One region of the Streptomyces sp. NPDC046925 genome, then DNA from elsewhere that is predicted to be linked to it. Evidence: riboswitches for the same ligand, from Rfam matches in the RefSeq annotation. Region 1 holds a riboswitch; each other region holds the start of a gene.

The links. A riboswitch is a leader RNA that binds a small molecule or an ion and turns the genes downstream of it on or off. The one in region 1 is predicted to bind cobalamin.
Region 2: it holds a riboswitch for cobalamin, as region 1 does, so the genes downstream of both, ABZ906_RS29350 (ABC transporter substrate-binding protein) here and ABZ906_RS13510 (cobalamin biosynthesis protein) in region 1, are expected to answer to the same signal.
Region 3: it holds a riboswitch for cobalamin, as region 1 does, so the genes downstream of both, ABZ906_RS15565 (ABC transporter substrate-binding protein) here and ABZ906_RS13510 (cobalamin biosynthesis protein) in region 1, are expected to answer to the same signal.
Region 4: it holds a riboswitch for cobalamin, as region 1 does, so the genes downstream of both, cobN (cobaltochelatase subunit CobN) here and ABZ906_RS13510 (cobalamin biosynthesis protein) in region 1, are expected to answer to the same signal.

Annotation. Positions count from the first base shown of each region.
Region 1 is NZ_JBEYWZ010000003.1:62,471-66,675, forward strand. Features, by position in the region: gene ABZ906_RS13500 (inorganic phosphate transporter) at 1-878, shown strand, start outside; gene ABZ906_RS13505 (hypothetical protein) at 888-1,124, shown strand; cobalamin riboswitch at 1,276-1,417, shown strand; gene ABZ906_RS13510 (cobalamin biosynthesis protein) at 1,541-2,479, shown strand; gene ABZ906_RS13515 (cobyric acid synthase) at 2,479-4,026, shown strand; gene ABZ906_RS13520 (putative cobaltochelatase) at 4,094-4,205, shown strand, end outside.
Region 2 is NZ_JBEYWZ010000008.1:159,841-164,045, reverse strand. Features, by position in the region: gene ABZ906_RS29360 (ABC transporter ATP-binding protein) at 1-369, opposite strand, end outside; gene ABZ906_RS29355 (iron ABC transporter permease) at 366-1,421, opposite strand; gene ABZ906_RS29350 (ABC transporter substrate-binding protein) at 1,469-2,443, opposite strand; cobalamin riboswitch at 2,488-2,644, opposite strand; gene ABZ906_RS29345 (M67 family metallopeptidase) at 2,608-3,030, opposite strand; gene ABZ906_RS29340 (amino acid permease) at 3,162-4,205, opposite strand, start outside.
Region 3 is NZ_JBEYWZ010000003.1:513,528-517,732, reverse strand. Features, by position in the region: gene ABZ906_RS15580 (HAD family hydrolase) at 1-480, opposite strand, end outside; gene ABZ906_RS15575 (helix-turn-helix domain-containing protein) at 702-1,568, shown strand; gene ABZ906_RS15570 (VOC family protein) at 1,634-2,086, shown strand; cobalamin riboswitch at 2,094-2,280, shown strand; gene ABZ906_RS15565 (ABC transporter substrate-binding protein) at 2,345-3,409, shown strand; gene ABZ906_RS15560 (iron chelate uptake ABC transporter family permease subunit) at 3,406-4,205, shown strand, end outside.
Region 4 is NZ_JBEYWZ010000010.1:195,855-200,059, forward strand. Features, by position in the region: gene cobN (cobaltochelatase subunit CobN) at 1-2,684, opposite strand, end outside; cobalamin riboswitch at 2,753-2,905, opposite strand; gene ABZ906_RS32930 (precorrin-3B synthase) at 2,954-4,205, shown strand, end outside.

The DNA.
Region 1 (4,205 bases):
TCCTGATCCCCGCGATCGCCGCGCCCCTGGTGGCCGGCATCGCCGCGACGCTGGCCACGCGCCTGACGTACCGCATCGGGCGCAACACCGACACCAAGGCGACCGCCAAGGGCTACCGCGCCGGTCAGATCGCCTCCGCGGGCCTCGTCTCGCTGGCCCACGGCACGAACGACGCGCAGAAGACCATGGGCATCATCACGCTCGCCCTGATCACCGGCGGCGTCCTGAACCCCGGCGCCAACCCCCCGATGTGGGTCATCGTCTCGGCCGGTGTCGCCATCGCGCTCGGCACCTACCTCGGCGGCTGGCGCATCATCCGCACCATGGGCAAGGGCCTCACCGACCTCGCGCCGCAGCAGGGCTTCGCCGCCCAGACCAGCGCCGCGACCGCGATCCTCGCCTCCTCGCACATCGGCTTCTCGCTCTCCACCACCCAGGTCTGCTCGGGCGCCGTGATGGGCGCGGGCCTCGGCCGCAAGGGCGGTGTGGTCCGCTGGTCCACGGCGACCCGCATGTTCGTCGCCTGGGGCCTCACGCTCCCCGCCGCCGGTCTGGTCGGTGCGGGCGCCGAGTTCCTCACAAAGCAGGGCCCCTGGGGCGTCGGGGCGACCGCGGCGCTTCTGGTGATCGGCTCCGCCGTCATCTGGACGCTGTCCCGGCGCAACGCCGTCGACCACACGAACGTCGCCGACGACGAGATCGGCGGCGCCCCTGCCGCCGAGCCCGCCGGTGTCGTGACCACCGCGATGGCCGCCGTCACGCCGCCGCCCACCGGCTCGGCCGTGACGACCTCGGACGTCGACCACGTCAAGACCACCATCCCGGCCCCGGCCCCGACCGGCACCGTGGCGGACCCCGCCCGGCCCGCCACGGTGTAAGGACTCAGCATGAACATCGACTGGGCAGCTCTCGGCTCCGTCTTCGGAGTCAGCCTCGCGGTGACGGTGGCCCTGGTGGGTCTGTTCACCCTCGGCATCGTCGGCCTCTCCAAGCACGAGGCGGCGACATCCGGCGCGACCGCCGCCACGGGCGGCTCCCCCGCGACGGCGCGCGCGGGAGCGTACGCCTGCTTCGCGCTCTGCGCGGCGGCAGTGGCGTACGGGATCTATCTGATCGTCGCCTGACGATCGCAGCTCCGGGCGGGGTGCGGGACGCTTCGGCGACCCGCACCCCGCCTTCGTGCGTGGGCCCGGCCGCGAGCCCGGCGGTGGGCCCGGCTGTGGGCCTCGGCACACTCTCCCGTCCCAGGTCAACGGCAAGTTGACGGGCGTACGCGGGCGTGGTGGACTTCCCCGAGCCATTACGGCGGCAGAAGAGGAAGCCGGTGCGAATCCGGCGCGGTCCCGCCACTGTCATCGAGGAACTGCTCAGCCGGTCCCCCGAAAGCCAGGAACTCTCGCCGCCGATCTCGTCGAATCAGGGCGCGGACACCCTGAGTGAGGACATATCGCCATGCGCGGCCGCCCGTTGCCGGTTTCTGTGCCCCTGCCCGTCCGGGTCGGGCTCCTCGCTCCCTTCCTCGTACCGGCCGGCTGAAGCCATGAGTGCCGATCGCGACTTCGCGTACGGCGCCGCCGCCGGCCTCCTCGGTGATCTGTTCCTCGGCGATCCCCGCCGCGGGCATCCGGTCGCCGTGTTCGGTCGGGCCGCGGGTGCCGTCGAGCGTGTGCTGTGGCGTGACCACCGCGGGTGGGGCGCCCTGCATGCCGTGGTGTGCGCCGGGGGCGCGGCCGGTGCCGCCGCCCTGGCCTCTTCTCTCGTACGCGACTCACGCGCCGCCTCCGTCGCGCTGACCGCCGCCGCCACCTGGGCCGTGGTCGGCGGGACCTCCCTTGGACGCGAGGCGCGGGCCATCGGCGGGGCGCTCGCCGCCGGAGACGTCGAGGTCGCCAGGGAGCGCCTGCCGCATCTGTGCGGGCGGGATCCGCAGGCCCTCGACGCCGACGGCATCGCGCGGGCCGTGGTCGAGTCCGTCGCCGAGAACACCTCCGACGCGGTGGTCGGCGCCCTGGTGTGGGGCGCGCTCGGCGGGGTGCCGGGGCTCGTCGGCTTCCGGGCAGTGAACACGCTCGACGCCATGGTCGGGCACAAGTCCGTGAAGTACCGGCGCTACGGATGGGCCTCCGCGCGCCTCGACGACGTCCTGGGGTGGCCGGGTGCCCGGCTCACCGCCGTCCTCGCCGCTGCCGCCGGGGATGCGCCGCGGGGCGCCGTGCGGGCCTGGCGTGCGGACGCCGCCAAGCATCCGAGCCCCAATGCGGGGCCCGTGGAGGCCGCCTTCGCGGGGGCGTTGGGGGTAAGGCTCGGGGGGAGCCTCTCGTACGGAGGCCGGGTCGAGCACCGGCCCGTCCTGAACGGGGACGGGCGCGGCGTCGAAGTCGCCGACATCGAACGGGCCGTGAAGCTGTCGCGCCGGGTGGGGCTCCTTGCCCTGGGCGTCGCGGCAGCGGTGAGCACCATACGGAAGGGCGGGGCGTGATGAGGGGTGGGCTGCTCGTCGCCGGCACCACGTCGGATGCCGGCAAGAGCGTGATCACCGCCGGGATCTGCCGGTGGCTGGCCCGTAAAGGGGTCTCCGTCGCGCCGTTCAAGGCGCAGAACATGTCGCTCAACTCCTTCGTCACGCGCGAGGGCGCGGAGATCGGGCGGGCCCAGGCCATGCAGGCGCAGGCCGCCCGGGTCGAGCCGAGCGCGCTGATGAACCCCGTACTGCTCAAGCCGGGCAGCGACCGCAGCAGCCAGGTCGTCCTCATGGGCAAGCCCGTGGGCGAGATGAGCGCGCGCGGGTTCTTCGGGGGGTCTGGGGGGTCGTCCCCCGGGAAAGGGCTGCACGGGGGGCGCCAGGAGCAGTTGCTCTCCACCGTCGTGGGATGCCTCGAAGAACTCCGGGGCAGCTATGACGCCGTGATCTGCGAAGGCGCGGGCAGTCCCGCCGAGATCAATCTGCGGCGCACGGACATCGTGAACATGGGCATCGCGCGGGCCGCCCGCTTCCCCGTCCTGGTCGTCGGCGACATCGACCGCGGGGGCGTCTTCGCGTCCTTCTTCGGGACCACAGCGCTGCTGAGCGCCGAGGACCAGGAGCTGGTCGCGGGGTATCTCGTCAACAAGTTCCGGGGCGACGTCTCGCTGCTCGAACCCGGGCTCGACATGCTCAAGGACCTCACCGGGCGGCGCACGTTCGGCGTGCTGCCGTTCCAGCACGGCCTCGGCATCGACGAGGAGGACGGCCTGCGGGTGTCCCTGCGGGGTGCCGTACGGGAGTCCGTCGTCGCTCCCCCGGTCGGCGAGGACGTGCTGCGGGTCGCGGTCTGTGCCGTGCCGCTGATGTCGAACTTCACGGACGTGGACGCGCTGGCCGCCGAACCCGGTGTCGTCGTGCGGTTCGTGGACCGCGCCGAGGAACTCGTCGACGCCGATCTCGTGGTCGTACCCGGCACGCGCGGCACCGTCCGCGCCTTGGAGTGGCTGCGCGAGCGGGGCCTCGCGGACGCCATCGCGCGGCGCGCCGCAGAGGGGCGCCCCGTGCTCGGGATCTGCGGCGGCTTCCAGGTGCTCGGCGAGCACATCGAGGACGAGGTGGAGTCACGCGAGGGCGCGGTGGACGGGCTCGGTCTGCTGCCCGTGCGCGTGCGCTTCGAGCGGGAGAAGACCCTCGCCAGGCCGGTCGGCGAGGCCCTCGGCGAACCCGTCGAGGGGTACGAGATCCATCACGGCGTCGCCGAAGTCCTGGGCGGAGAGCCCTTCCTGGACGGCTGCCGGGTGGGCGAGGTGTGGGGCACGCACTGGCACGGCTCCCTGGAGAGCGACGCGTTCCGGCGCCGCTTCCTGGCCGAGGTCGCCCGCGCCGCGGGCCGCCGCTTCGTGCCCGCGCCCGACACCAGCTTCGGCGCGCTGCGCGAGGAGCAGCTCGACCTGCTCGGCGACCTGATCGAGCACCACGCGGACACCGACGCGCTGCTGCGCCTGATCGAGACCGGCGCCCCCTCCGGCCTCCCCTTCATCGCACCCGGGGCGCCCTCATGACCGGCGGAGCGGGGCGGGCGAGATCCGCTGCCCGCTGCCCCGCCCGGAACCACGTACTGGAGGCCTTGTGAGCACCCCCTATCCGTTCACCGCTCTCGTCGGACAGGACGACCTGCGGCTCGCCCTGCTGCTCAACGCCGTCTCGCCCGCCGTCGGCGGTGTGCTCGTCCGCGGCGAGA
Region 2 (4,205 bases), on a different contig from region 1:
CAGGGCGGCGTCCTGCGCGGTGTCCGCCTCCCAGAAGCGTTTGTGCGGGGAGCGGCCCATGGCGACGATCTGCCGGACGGTGAGCTCGAAGCCGGTGTGTCCGTCCTGCGGGACGGTGGCGATACGGCGGGCGCGGTCCTTGGCCGAGCGGGTCGCGAGATCGTCGCCGTCCAGGAGTACGCGGCCGCCGGTGGGCGTGAGGGTGCCGTAGACGCAGCGCAGGAGGGTGGTCTTGCCGCTGCCGTTGGGGCCGACGAGGCCGACGGTCTCGCCCCTGGCGGCGTGCAGGGTGACGTCGTCGACGAGGGTTTTCCCACTCGTGCGGTAGGTGAGGGACTCGGTGGTCAGGATCGCCGCCGGGTTGCTCATGCGGTTGCCTCCGTACGGTTCCTTCGCAGCATCCACAGGAAGAACGGGCCGCCCGTCAGCGCGGTCAGGACACCCACCGGGATGTCCTGCGGCGCCGCGACCGTGCGCGCGGCGAGGTCGGCGGCCACCAGGAACACCGCGCCCATCAGGGCCACCACCGGCAGGAGCGCCCGGTGGGCGGCGCCGACCAGCATCCGGGCGGCGTGCGGGACCATCAGGCCGACGAAGCCGATGGCTCCGCTGTACGCGACGAGTACGCCGGTCAGGAGCGAGGCGAGGACGAAGACGGCGGCGCGGAAGCGGGCCGTGTCCAGGCCGAGGACGGTGGCGCCCTCCTCGCCGACCAGGAGCAGGTCGAGGGGGCGGGCCAGGGCGATGAGCAGCGCCGTGCCCGCGATGAGGGCGGTGCCGGGCAGGGCGAGCATGTCCCAGCGGGCGCTGCCGAGGCCGCCCAGCGTCCAGTACAGGACTTCCTTCAGGTGGTCCGCGCTGTCGGCCATGATCAGGATGAGGCTGGTCAGGGCGGAGAGGATGTACGAGACGGCCACTCCGGCGAGGATCAGTCGGCCGGTGGCGAAGCCGCCGCCTCCCGATCTGGCCAGGGTGTAGACGACGAGCAGGGAGAGCAGGGCTCCCGCGAAGGCGGCGGCCGGGATGGTGACGGTGGTGGCGAGTCCCGCGCCGAGGCCGAAGACGCTGCCGAGGACGATGACGGCGACGGCTCCGGCCGAGGCGCCGGAGGAGACGCCGAGCAGGAACGGGTCGGCCAGGGGGTTCCTCACCAGGGCCTGGAGGACCGTGCCGATGACTGCGAGCCCGGCGCCTACGGCTGCGCCGAGCAGGACCCTGGGGAGTCTTACGTCCAGGACGATGGTGCGGAACGGGGAGAGCTCCGCCCTCCCCGTGAGGATCTCCAGTACCTGGGGCGCCGGGATGCGGACGGAGCCCAGCGCAAGCCCCGCGACGACCGCTGCCGCGAGGGCCGCGAGCAGCCCTGTGACAACCGCGCCGTAACGGAGCTTTCTGTTGACCCCGTCCCGGTTGCCGTACATCACCGGCTTCGCCGAGTTCGTCCTCAAACGCCGGACGGGCTGGATGTTCACAGCTGGTCCGCCAGCTTGTTCACCGCCGTCGGTGCTCTCACCCCCGTGACCGCGTCCGACAGCGGCAGGGTCGCGAAGCGCTTGTGTTTGATGGCGGGGACGTCTGCCAGGACCGGGTCGTCGAGGAGGCGCTTCTTCTTCTGGGCCACCGTCGTGCCGCCGTAGTCGAGGATGACGATCACCTCGGGGTTGCGGTCGACGACCGATTCCCAGGACGCGTCGCCGAAGGACTTGTCCAGGTCGGCGAAGACGTTGCGGCCGCCGGCCCGTTCGATGATGTCGTTGCCGATGCCCCGGCCGCCCGCCGTGAACGCGCTCTTGTCGCCGCTGTCGTAGACGAAGACGGGGACGGGCTCGCGGTCCTGCGTCTTCTTCGCCGCGTCCGCCAGTTCGCGTTCGGCGCCACTGACCCACTGGTCGGCGCGCGCCCGTACCCCGAAGGTGGAGCCGACCTGCCGCACCTCGCGGTAGACGTCGTCCATGGTCACGGCCTTCTTCGCGCAGCCCTCGACGTTCAGGCGGCTCTCGATGCCGGACTTGGCCAGGGCCGCGCGGCTGCGGCCCTCGCCCGCGAGGAAGGCGCTCGCGTAGCCGCCGTAGACGAAGTCGGGGTTCGCGGCCAGGAGCTTCTCGTACGAGGGGTACTCCTTGGCGAGGACGGGGGTGTCCGCGTACGCCTTCGCGTACTTCGGCAGGACCTTGTCGTCGAGGTACGCCGTCCCGGCCAGGCGGTCCTCCAGGCCCAGTTCGAGCATGACTTCCGTCGCGTGCTGGTTCATCGTCACGGCACGCTTCGGCGGGGCGTCGTACGTCGTCTTCACGCCGCAGTTCGTGACCGTGTACGGGAAGCCGGGGGCTTTGGACTCCGGCTTGGACGTGCTGCCGTCGGAGGTGGACGAGCACGCGGCGAGCGGGGTGAGCAGGGCCGCGGCTATGAGCACGCGCAGGGTCGCGCGTATGGGGCGGGACATGGCTGAGCTGCCTCCTCCAGGGGATTTCCGCGTCCCCTGCGTCGTGGGAGAAAGAGGCGGCAGGTCAGTTCCTGACTGCCCCGCCCGCGAGGGGAGGGGTCACAGTGGCGGGACCGTGCCGGATTCGCACCGGCTTCCTGGGTCCTGCCGCCCGAAAGGTGAGCTCAGTATGCCTGGACGACCTTCACCTCTTCTTCGGTGACCTCGCCCTCGACGATCCGGAAGGAGCGGAACTGGAACTCGCCCGCGTCGTCGGTGTCGGCCGTGGAGACCAGGACGTAGTGGGCGGCGGGCTCGTTCGCGTACGAGATGTCCGTGCGCGAGGGGTATGCCTCGGTCGCCGTGTGCGAGTGGTAGACGATCACCGGCTCCTCGTCGCGGTCGTCCATCTCGCGGTAGAGCTTGAGCAGGTCGGTCGAGTCGAACTCGTAGAACGTGGGCGAGCGGGCCGCGTTCAGCATCGGGATGAAGCGTTCCGGGCGGCCGGTGCCCTCGGGGCCCGCGACCACACCGCAGGCCTCGTCGGGGTGGTCCTGGCGCGCGTGCGCGACGATCTGGTCGTGGAGGGCCTGGGTGAGGGTCAGCATGGCAGCCAGGATAAGCAGAAGGGCCGGCCCGTACCGAAGAGTGGTACGAACCGGCCCACATGCTGGGATCAGCGGTGATCAGACGGTGATCGGGACCCGTCGGGCGGGCCCCGTCGGTCAGAACCCGTCGGTCAGGACTTGACCGCGTCCTTCGGGCCCGACTGGCCGCCGCCCGCCGACGCCTTGTTCTTGCGCTGCATGGCCAGGTAGCCGATGCCGAGGATCAGCGCCCACACCGGAGCCGCGTAGAGCGAGATCCGCGCGTCCTTGTCGATGCCCATCATCACGATGACCATCGCGATGAAGGCGAGCGCGAACCAGCTCGTGTACGGAGCGCCCGGCGCCCGGAAGGTGGACTGCGGGAGCTCGCCGCGGTCGGCCTTGCGGCGGTACTTGATCTGGCAGACCAGGATCATGATCCAGGCCCACATGCCGGAGATGGTCGCGAAGGAGACGACGTAGTTGAACGCCTCGCCCGGCCACTGGTAGTTGATCCAGACGCCGACCAGCATCAGCGCGGCGGAGAAGGTGGTGCCCACGAGCGGCAGGCCGTTCTTCGTGAGCTTGGTGAAGAACGCCGGTCCCTGGCCGTTGAGCGCCAGGTCACGCAGCATGCGGCCGGTGGAGTACATGCCGGAGTTGCAGGAGGAGAGCGCGGCCGTCAGGACGACGAAGTTGACGATCGCGGCGCCGACGCCGAGGCCCATCTTGTCGAAGGCGGCGACGAACGGCGAGACGCCCGGCACGAACTCCGTCCACGGCACGACCGAGAGGATCATGATGAGCGCGCCGACGTAGAAGACGGCGATGCGCCACGGCACGGTGTTGATGGCCTTGGGCAGGACGGTCTTGGGGTCCTTGGACTCGCCCGCGGTGACGCCGACCAGCTCGACGGCGAGGAAGGCGAACATCACGATCTGGAGCGTCATCAGCGTGGAGCCGATGCCGTTCGGGAAGAAGCCGCCCTGGTCCCACAGGTGGGTCACGGAGGCGGTGTCACCGGCGTCGGAGAAGCCGATGGTGAGGATGCCGGCGCAGATCAGGATCATGCCGATGATCGCGGTGACCTTGACCATCGAGAACCAGAACTCGAGCTCGCCGAAGAGCTTCACGGAGATCAGGTTGGCGCCGTACAGGATGACCGTGAAGATCAGCGCGTAACCCCATTGGGGGAT
Region 3 (4,205 bases), 450 kb from region 1:
TTCCTTCAGCGTGAAACCGGAGAAGATCTGCGCGGCCCACGGATAGCAGACCTGGTCGTCGACCTCGCAAAGCCGGTTGTAGTAGCTGTAGAGGCTCTCCTTGTGCGTCGCCGTGTCCTTGAACGGAATGATCTTCAGCGACGGGTCCATCGACTTGCGGGTCAGTACCCCCTTCATCTCCAGGAAGGGCAGGAGGGACTCCTCCAGGTCGTTGCGGTACGTCGTGTTGTCCGCGTCGAAGACGGCGTACGCGCCCTTGCCGCCGTTCTCCGCGATGACCTTGCCCAGCTTCTTCGCGACCGGTGCGGGCCAGTGCTTCAGCTCGGCCGCGGCCCCGGCGCTCTTCGCGGCGGTCTTCGCGGAGGCGTCGGCGGCCGTCGCGTCCGTGCTCGGCCAGAGCGCCGTCCCCGCGATGACGGCCGCGGTGAGCGCGCCCGCCGTGCCGAGTACGGCAAGCTTGCCCTTTGCCATTGATGCCATGGTTCTGTGCCCCCTGAGAGCGGTCTGCGCCCCGTCCGGAGCGGCGGGTCATCGTATGGGGCCGAGCGGCGGATTCCCATGATCGACATCACCGGACGGAACGGGCATGGGACGCCTGCGCGCGGGTAGCAGCGTCAGACGCCCGCACGCCTTTCGGCCCTGCTCCGGAGCGACGCTCTCCGGCCCTGCTCGGCAGCGACGCGCATCGCATACTGGAAGGCATGGAGAGCGTCTCCCCGGAGTTCGTACGGGCCGCTCCGCGGCTCGACGGCATGGTGGTGTCCGCCGTCGGTTACCGCACGGCGGGCGAGCAGCCCGGTCTGCACCGCGGCCTGCCGTCCCCCTATCTCACGCTGATCTTCTCCCTCGACGGCCCCGTCGCCACCGGCCACAGCCCCCGGCAGGCGACCGGCCCCGACGCCATGCGCACGGACATCGTCGTGGGCGGCCTGCACCAGTCCCCGGCGTACGTCGTACGGCCCGAGCACGAGGCGGGCATCCAGCTCGCCGTGCACCCGCTCGCCGCCCGCGCCCTGTTCGGCGTACCCGCGGCGGAGCTGGCGGCCGACCTGGTCACGCCCGGCGCGGACGTGATGGGGCGCCGCGCCGCCGACGTACGGGAGCTGCTGTGCGAGCAGAGCGGCTGGGAGCAGCGGTTCACCTCCCTGTCCGCCTATTTGCGGCAGCGCGCGGCGGACGCGGACGCCGGGGGAGCCGTACGCCCGGAGGTCGCCGAGGCCTGGGCCTGGCTGGCCCGGCACCAGGGCGTCGGCACCCTGCGCGGCCTCTCCCGGCACGTCGCGCTCAGCGAACGCCGCCTGACCACGCTCTTCCGCGCCGAGACGGGCCTGAGCCCCAAGCAGGCGGGCCGCCTGATGCGCTTCCAGCGTGCACGCAACGCCGTCGTACGCTCCGTCGCGGCGGGCGCCGCCCCCGACCTGGCCGGTGTCGCCGCCGACTGCGGCTATTACGACCACTCCCACCTGGTACGGGACTTCCGGCAGTACACCGGCGCGAGCCCCAGCGGCTGGCTGGCCGAAGAGTGCCGGAATATCCAAGCCGGGAGCCATGGCGGGGGCGAAGAGTAGGAGCCATGAACACCACCGACATGAACACCAGCGACGTGAACACCACCGACATGAACACCAGCGACATGGACACCACCGAGAAGCAGGACCAGCAGCCCCGGTCCACCCCCGCCGGTCGCGCCCCCAGCGTCTGGCCGACCCTCCAGGCGCACGACGCCCCCGCCCTGATCGACTTCCTGGTCGGCACGGTCGGCTTTCTGCGCACCGCCGTCTACCAGGACGGCGACAGCGTGGCCCACGCCGAGCTCGACTGGCCCGAGGGCGGCGCGATCATGCTCGGCTCGTACGACGACGGGGCCGGGGACTGGTGCCTGAAGCCGGGCACCTTCGGCACGTACGTCGTCACCGACCATGTGGACGACCTCTACCGGCGGCTCAGCGACGCCGGGGTCGAGATCACCCGGGAGATCGAGGACAAGCCGTACGGCAGCCGGGAGTTCGCGATCGCCGACCCCGAGGGCAACAAGTGGTCCTTCGGCACCTACCGCGGCGCACCGAGGGCCGACCAGAGGTCCTGACCTCGCGTGATAGCTTGCGAGCGCCAGTCAACCCACACCAGGGCCAGGGAATCCGGTGCGAATCCGGAACTGACGCGCAGCGGTGAGGGGGAACGGGCGGGGCCACGGCCACTGGGCGTCCACGGACGCCCGGGAAGGCGCCCCGTCCGGCCGATCCCCGAGTCCGAAGACCTGCTGGCGCCTGCGCCGCGCACCGAGCGGCACAGGTGATGAAGCAGGCCAGGCTCCGCGTATGAGCCATGAGACTCAAGGGATCGTGTGTCCTCCACAGCCCGTCGTGTACGTATATCCGTCCCTGCTTTCCTCAGCGCGGCCTTGGCCCTCACTCTGACCGCCTGCGGCGGCTCGTCGGACTCCTCCGCCACTTCCGGCGGGGGCAAGAAGACCGACGGCTACCCGCTGACTCTGACCTCCTGCGGCAAGAAGGCGGAGATCAAGGCGCCGCCGCAGCGCGCGGTCTCCCTCGACCAGGGCTCCACCGAGATCCTGCTCTCGCTGGGCCTCGCGGACCGTATGGTTGGCACCGGTACCTGGACGGACCCGGTGCTCAAGGGCCTGGAGAAGGACAACGCCAAGGTCGAGCGGATCGCCGACAGCTACCCCTCCTTCGAGAAGGTCCTCGCCAAGGAGCCCGACTTCGTCACCGCGTCCTTCACGGCGACGGTCAGCAAGGGCGGCGTCGCCGACCGCGCCAAGTTCGCCGAACTCGGCGTACCCGCCTATGTCTCGCCGTCCGACTGCGCGGGCAAGGACAACAGCGGCGACGGCGACGGCAAGCGCGTCAAGACGCTGACCATGGACACGGTCTACGGCGAGGTGCGGGACCTGGCCGAGGCGTTCGGGGTCGAGAAGCGCGGCGAACGCCTGATCGCGGACCTCAAGGCGCGGGTGGCGAAGGCCGCGAAGACCATCAAGAAGGCTGACGCGTCCGACACCTCGGTCCTCTACTGGTTCGCCAACTCCGACGCCCCCTACATCGCGGGCTGCTGCGGAGCGCCCGGCATCATCACCCGCGAACTCGGCGTGAAGAACGTCTTCGACGACACCCGCGAGGAGTGGCCCCAGATCAACTGGGAGACCGTGGCGGACCGCGACCCCGACGTCCTGGTCATCGGCGACCTGACCCGCAAGTCGCAGACCGCCGAGAGCGCGAAGAAGAAGATCGAGTTCCTGGAGTCCAACCCGGCCACCAAGAACCTGACCGCCGTGAAGAAGAAGCGGTACGTCCTGCTGAGCGGCCAGGCCATGAACCCGACCATCCGCACGGTGGACGGCGTGGAGCAAGTCGCCGACGCCTTGCGCGAGTTCGGGCTCGCCAAGTGAGGGCAGCCGCCTTCGGCGGCATACGTTCCGCCCTGCTCTGGACGACGGGCCTCGCCGCCCTCGCCCTCTCCGTGGCGGTGGCCGTCACCATCGGCCCCGCCGACATCTCCGTACCGGACGTGTGGTCGGCGGTGGCCGCCCATCTCGGCTGGGGCGAGGCGACGCTGACGCCCATCCGGGACGGCATCGTCTGGAACCTCCGCATGCCGCGCACGCTCCTCGCGGCGGTCTGCGGCGCGGGCCTCGCGGTCTGCGGAACGGTCCTCCAGTCCCTCCTGCGCAACCCGCTCGCCGACCCCTTCGTGCTCGGCGTCTCCTCGGGGGCGTCCACGGGGGCGGTCGCGATCGTCGTCCTCGGGGTCGGTGGGGGAGTGGTGTCGGTCTCGGCGGGCGCGTTCGTCGGGGCCGTCGTGTCCTTCGCCCTCGTCCTGCTGCTCAGCCACACCCTCGGCGGTAGCGCCGACCGGGTGGTCCTCTCCGGGGTGGCGGCGATGCAGCTCTTCTCCGCGCTCACCTCGTTCGTGATCCTCACGGCGGGCGACGCGGAGACGACGCGGAGTGTCCTGTTCTGGCTGCTCGGCTCGTTGAGCGGGGTCGGCTGGACGGACGTCTGGCTGTGCGGGGCGGTGCTCGTCGTCGCGCTCACCGTCTGCCTCGCGCACGCCCGCACCCTGGACGCGTTCGTGTTCGGCCAGGACGCGGCGGCGACACTGGGCGTCCACGTCGCCCGCACCCGCCTCCTGCTGCTCTCCGTCACGGCCCTGCTCACGGCGGCCCTGGTCAGCAGCGCGGGCGC
Region 4 (4,205 bases), on a different contig from region 1:
AGCTCCTCCGCGGGGATCGCCTCCAGGCCCGTGACGCGCCGCGAGGCGTCGTCCCAGACCGGGCGGATGCCGAGCAGCGCAAGGGCCTCGGCGATGTCGTCACCGGCGGTGCGCATGGCACTCGTACCCCACAGGGACAGGCCCACCGAGGTCGGCCAGGCGCCGTTGTCGGTGCGGTAGCGCTCCAGGAGCGAGTCGGCCAGGGCCTGGCCGGTCTCCCAGGCGAGTTTCGACGGCACCGCCTTGGGGTCGACGGAGTAGAAGTTGCGGCCGGTCGGCAGGACGTTGACCAGGCCGCGCAGCGGGGAGCCCGAGGGTCCCGCGGGGACGAAGCCACCCTCCAGGGCGTGGACGGCGTGGTCCAGTTCGTCGGTCGTGGAAGCCAGGCGCGGTACGACCTCGCGCACGGCGAAGTCGAGGATGTCGGCGACCGCCTGCGGGTGGCCCGCCGCGACCGTGGCGACGGCCTCCGGCGCCCAGTGGGCGTCCTCCATCGCCTGGACCAGGGCGCGCGCCTGCTCCTCGACCCGGTCGGCGTCGGTGCGGGTGGCCGCCGACTCGTCGAGGCCAAGCGCCTCGCGCAGGCCGGGAAGTGACGCGGTGCCGCCCCAGATCTGGCGGGCGCGCAGGATGGCGAGGACCAGGTTGACGCGGTCGGCGCCGGCCGGGGCGCCGCCCAGGACGTGCAGGCCGTCGCGGATCTGGACGTCCTTGATCTCACAGAGCCAGCCGTCGAGATGCATGATGAACTCGTCGAAGCCCTCGTCCTCGGGGCGGTCTTCGAGCCCCAGGTCGTGGTCGAGCTTGGCGGCCTGGATCAGGGTCCAGATCTGGGCGCGGATCGCGGGCAGCTTCGCCGGGTCCATCGCGGCGATCTGGGCGTGCTCGTCCAGGAGTTGTTCCAGGCGGGCGATGTCGCCGTAGCTGTCGGCGCGGGCCATCGGCGGTACGAGATGGTCCACGAGGGTGGCGTGCACGCGCCGCTTGGCCTGCGTGCCCTCTCCCGGGTCGTTGACCAGGAACGGGTAGATCAGGGGCAGGTCGCCCAGGGCCGCGTCGGGGCCGCAGGCTGCGGACAGGCCCGCGTTCTTGCCGGGCAGCCATTCGAGGTTGCCGTGCTTGCCGAGGTGGATCATCGCGTCGGCGCCGAAGCCGTTGTCGTCGGCGGAGGCGGCGATCCAGCGGTAGGCGGCCAAGTAGTGGTGCGAGGGCGGCAGATCGGGGTCGTGGTAGATCGCGATGGGGTTCTCGCCGAAGCCGCGCGGCGGCTGGATGAGGATGAGCAGGTTGCCGCGGCGCAGGGCGGCAAGGACGATGTCGCCCTCCGGGTTGCGGGAGCGGTCGACGAACATCTCGCCGGGCGCGGGGCCCCAGTGCTCCTCCACGGACTCGCGCAGCTCGGCGGGGAGCGTCGCGAACCAGCGGCGGTAGTCGGCCGCCGGGATACGGACGGGGTTGCGGGCCAGCTGCTCCTCGGTGAGCCACTCCTGGTCGTGGCCGCCCGCCTCGATCAGCGCGTAGATCAGCTCGTCCCCGTCACCGGAGACGAGGCCGGGCACCTCCTCCGTGCCGAAGTCGTAGCCCTCTTCCTGGAGGCGGCGCAGCAGGGCGACGGCGCTGGCGGGGGTGGCCAGGCCCACCGCGTTGCCGATCCGCGAGTGCTTGGTCGGGTACGCGGACAGGACGAGCGCGATGCGCTTGTCGGCGGCCGGGATGTGGCGAAGGCGCGCGTGCCGTACGGCGACACCCGCCACCCGAGCCGCGCGCTCCTCGTCCGCGACATACGCGGGCAGACCGTCCTCGTCGATCTCCTTGAACGAGAACGGCACCGTGATCAGGCGGCCGTCGAACTCGGGGACGGCGATCTGGGTGGCCGCGTCCAGCGGCGATACGCCCTCGTCGTTGTCCTCCCAGGCGGTCCGCGAGCTGGTGAGGCAGAGCGCCTGGAGGATGGGGACGTCGAGACCGCTGAGGGCTCCGGCGTCCCAGGACTCGTCGTCGCCGCCCGCGGAGGCTTCCGCGGGCCGCGTGCCGCCCGCCGCGAGGACCGTGGTCACGATCGCGTCGGCGGAGCGCAGTTCCTCGATGAGTTCGGCCTCGGGGGTACGCAGCGAGGCGACGTACAGCGGCATCGGGCGGGCACCGGCGTCCTCTATCGCGCCGCACAGGGCGTCGATGAAGGCGGTGTTGCCGCTCATGTGGTGGGCGCGGTAGTAGAGCACCGCGACGGTCGGTCCCTCGACCTGGCGGGCGGTGCGCTCCAGCGGGCCCCAGGCGGGCGCGGCGGCGGGCGGTTCGAAGCCGTGGCCGGTGAGCAGCACGGTGTCGGAGAGGAACCGGGCCAGCTGCTCCAGGTTGTCCGGGCCGCCGTGGGCCAGATAGGCGTGGGCCTCCGCCGCAAGGCCGATGGGGACGGTCGAGGCGGCCATCAGCTGGGCGTCGGGGGCCTGTTCGCCGGTGAGGACGACCACGGGGCGCCCGGTGGCGATGACTTGGTCGAGGCCGTCCTGCCAGGCGCGTACGCCGCCCAGGAGACGTACGACGACCAGATCGGCGCCGTCCAGGAGCTGCGGAAGGTCCTCGAGCGCGAGCCGGGAGGGGTTCGCGTAGCGGTAGGCGACCGGGCCGCTTGCGGCGCGGGCGCTGAGCAGGTCGGTGTCGGACGTCGACAGGAGCAGGATCATGCGGCGTCGTGCCTTCCTCGGGGTGTCCACGCCCCGGGTGGTGTCGATGGCGTCTCCCCTGCTCGAGCGGACGAGAGCTCGGGGAAGGGAGTTCCTGACTCACCCGGCACCAGGGCCGGGCTCACAGTGGCGGGACCGCGCCGGAATCTCACCGGGCTTCCTCCCCTTGTCGCCGTCTGTGGCGACGACGGGCCGGCCGGCCCGTCGCTAGAAATACTAAGGGCCGATCAACTACCGGGGGGCAGGCGGACCTGCTGCGATAGGTCGGTATGCTCGCCGCCATGCCCCCATCGGTCCCCTCGCCTGCGGTTCCGGGAGACGAGTCTGCCCGCAGCCGCGGTGACGCCTGCCCCGGGACGCTTCGGCTGCACCGGGCGGACGACGGGGCTTTGGCGCGCGTCCGTATTCCGAGCGGGGTCCTGAACGCGGGGCAGGCCGATGTGCTGCGGGAGCTGGCGGAGCGCCTCGGAGACGACGAGTTGCATCTCACATCGCGCGGCAACGTCCAGCTGCGCGGCCTCGGTGCGGACTGCGGCGGCGAACTGGCTCATGTCCTCGCCGGTGCGGGGCTGTTGCCCTCCGAACGCCACGAGCGTGCCCGCAATGTGGTGGCTTCGCCGCTCTCGGGTCTCGACGGCCGGGGAGAGCGGGACATCCGCGCGTGGCTGTCCGCCCTGGACGAACTGCTGTGCGCCAGCGACCAGGCCGCCGATTTGTCCGGCCGGTTCCTGTTCGCGCTCGACGACGGCCGCGGTGACGTGGGCGCTCTCGGCGGGGACGTGACCCTGACGGCGCGGGGCGACGACGAAGCACTGCTGCGGATCGGCCCGGCGCGGGATGCCGTACTCGTACGTTCCGCGCAGGCGCCGCGGGCCGCCCTCATCGCCGCCGAGGCCTTCCTGGACCAGGCGGCCGGCACGGGCGCCTGGCGGGTGACGGATCTGCCCGGCGGCACCGGCCCTCTCCTCGACGCGGTCGTACGCCGGTTGCGGCAGGCCGAGTTCGGCCACGCCCTCGCCGCCGCCCCGCTCCCCCGGGACGTCGGCGGTCCCGACCTCGGCGTCGTGCCGGGGCCGCACGGGACGGACGCGCTCTCCCTGGGCCTGCCGCTGGGACGCGTCGGCGCGACCCAGTGGCGGACACTGACCGACACCGCACGCGACCACGGCAACGGCGAGTTGCGCCTGACGCCCTGGCGCGGGATCGTCCTGCCGGGAGTCGAGCGCTCGAAGGCCGCGGAACTCCTGGAGAACCTGCGGACCGCCGGGCTCGTCACCGCGTCCGCATCGCCCTGGACCGGCGTGGGAGCCTGCATCGGCAGGCCCGGCTGCGCCAAGTCCCTGGACGACGTACGCGCCACCGCGACGGCCGCCCTCGGCCCGGTGGGGGCGCTGCCCGTGTACTGGTCGGGATGCGCACGCCGGTGCGGCCATCCCCACGGAGAGTGGATCGACGTCGTCGCCACCCCCGAGGGGTACGAGATCTCTCACGTACACGGCGAGAAACGGGACACCCCGGCGA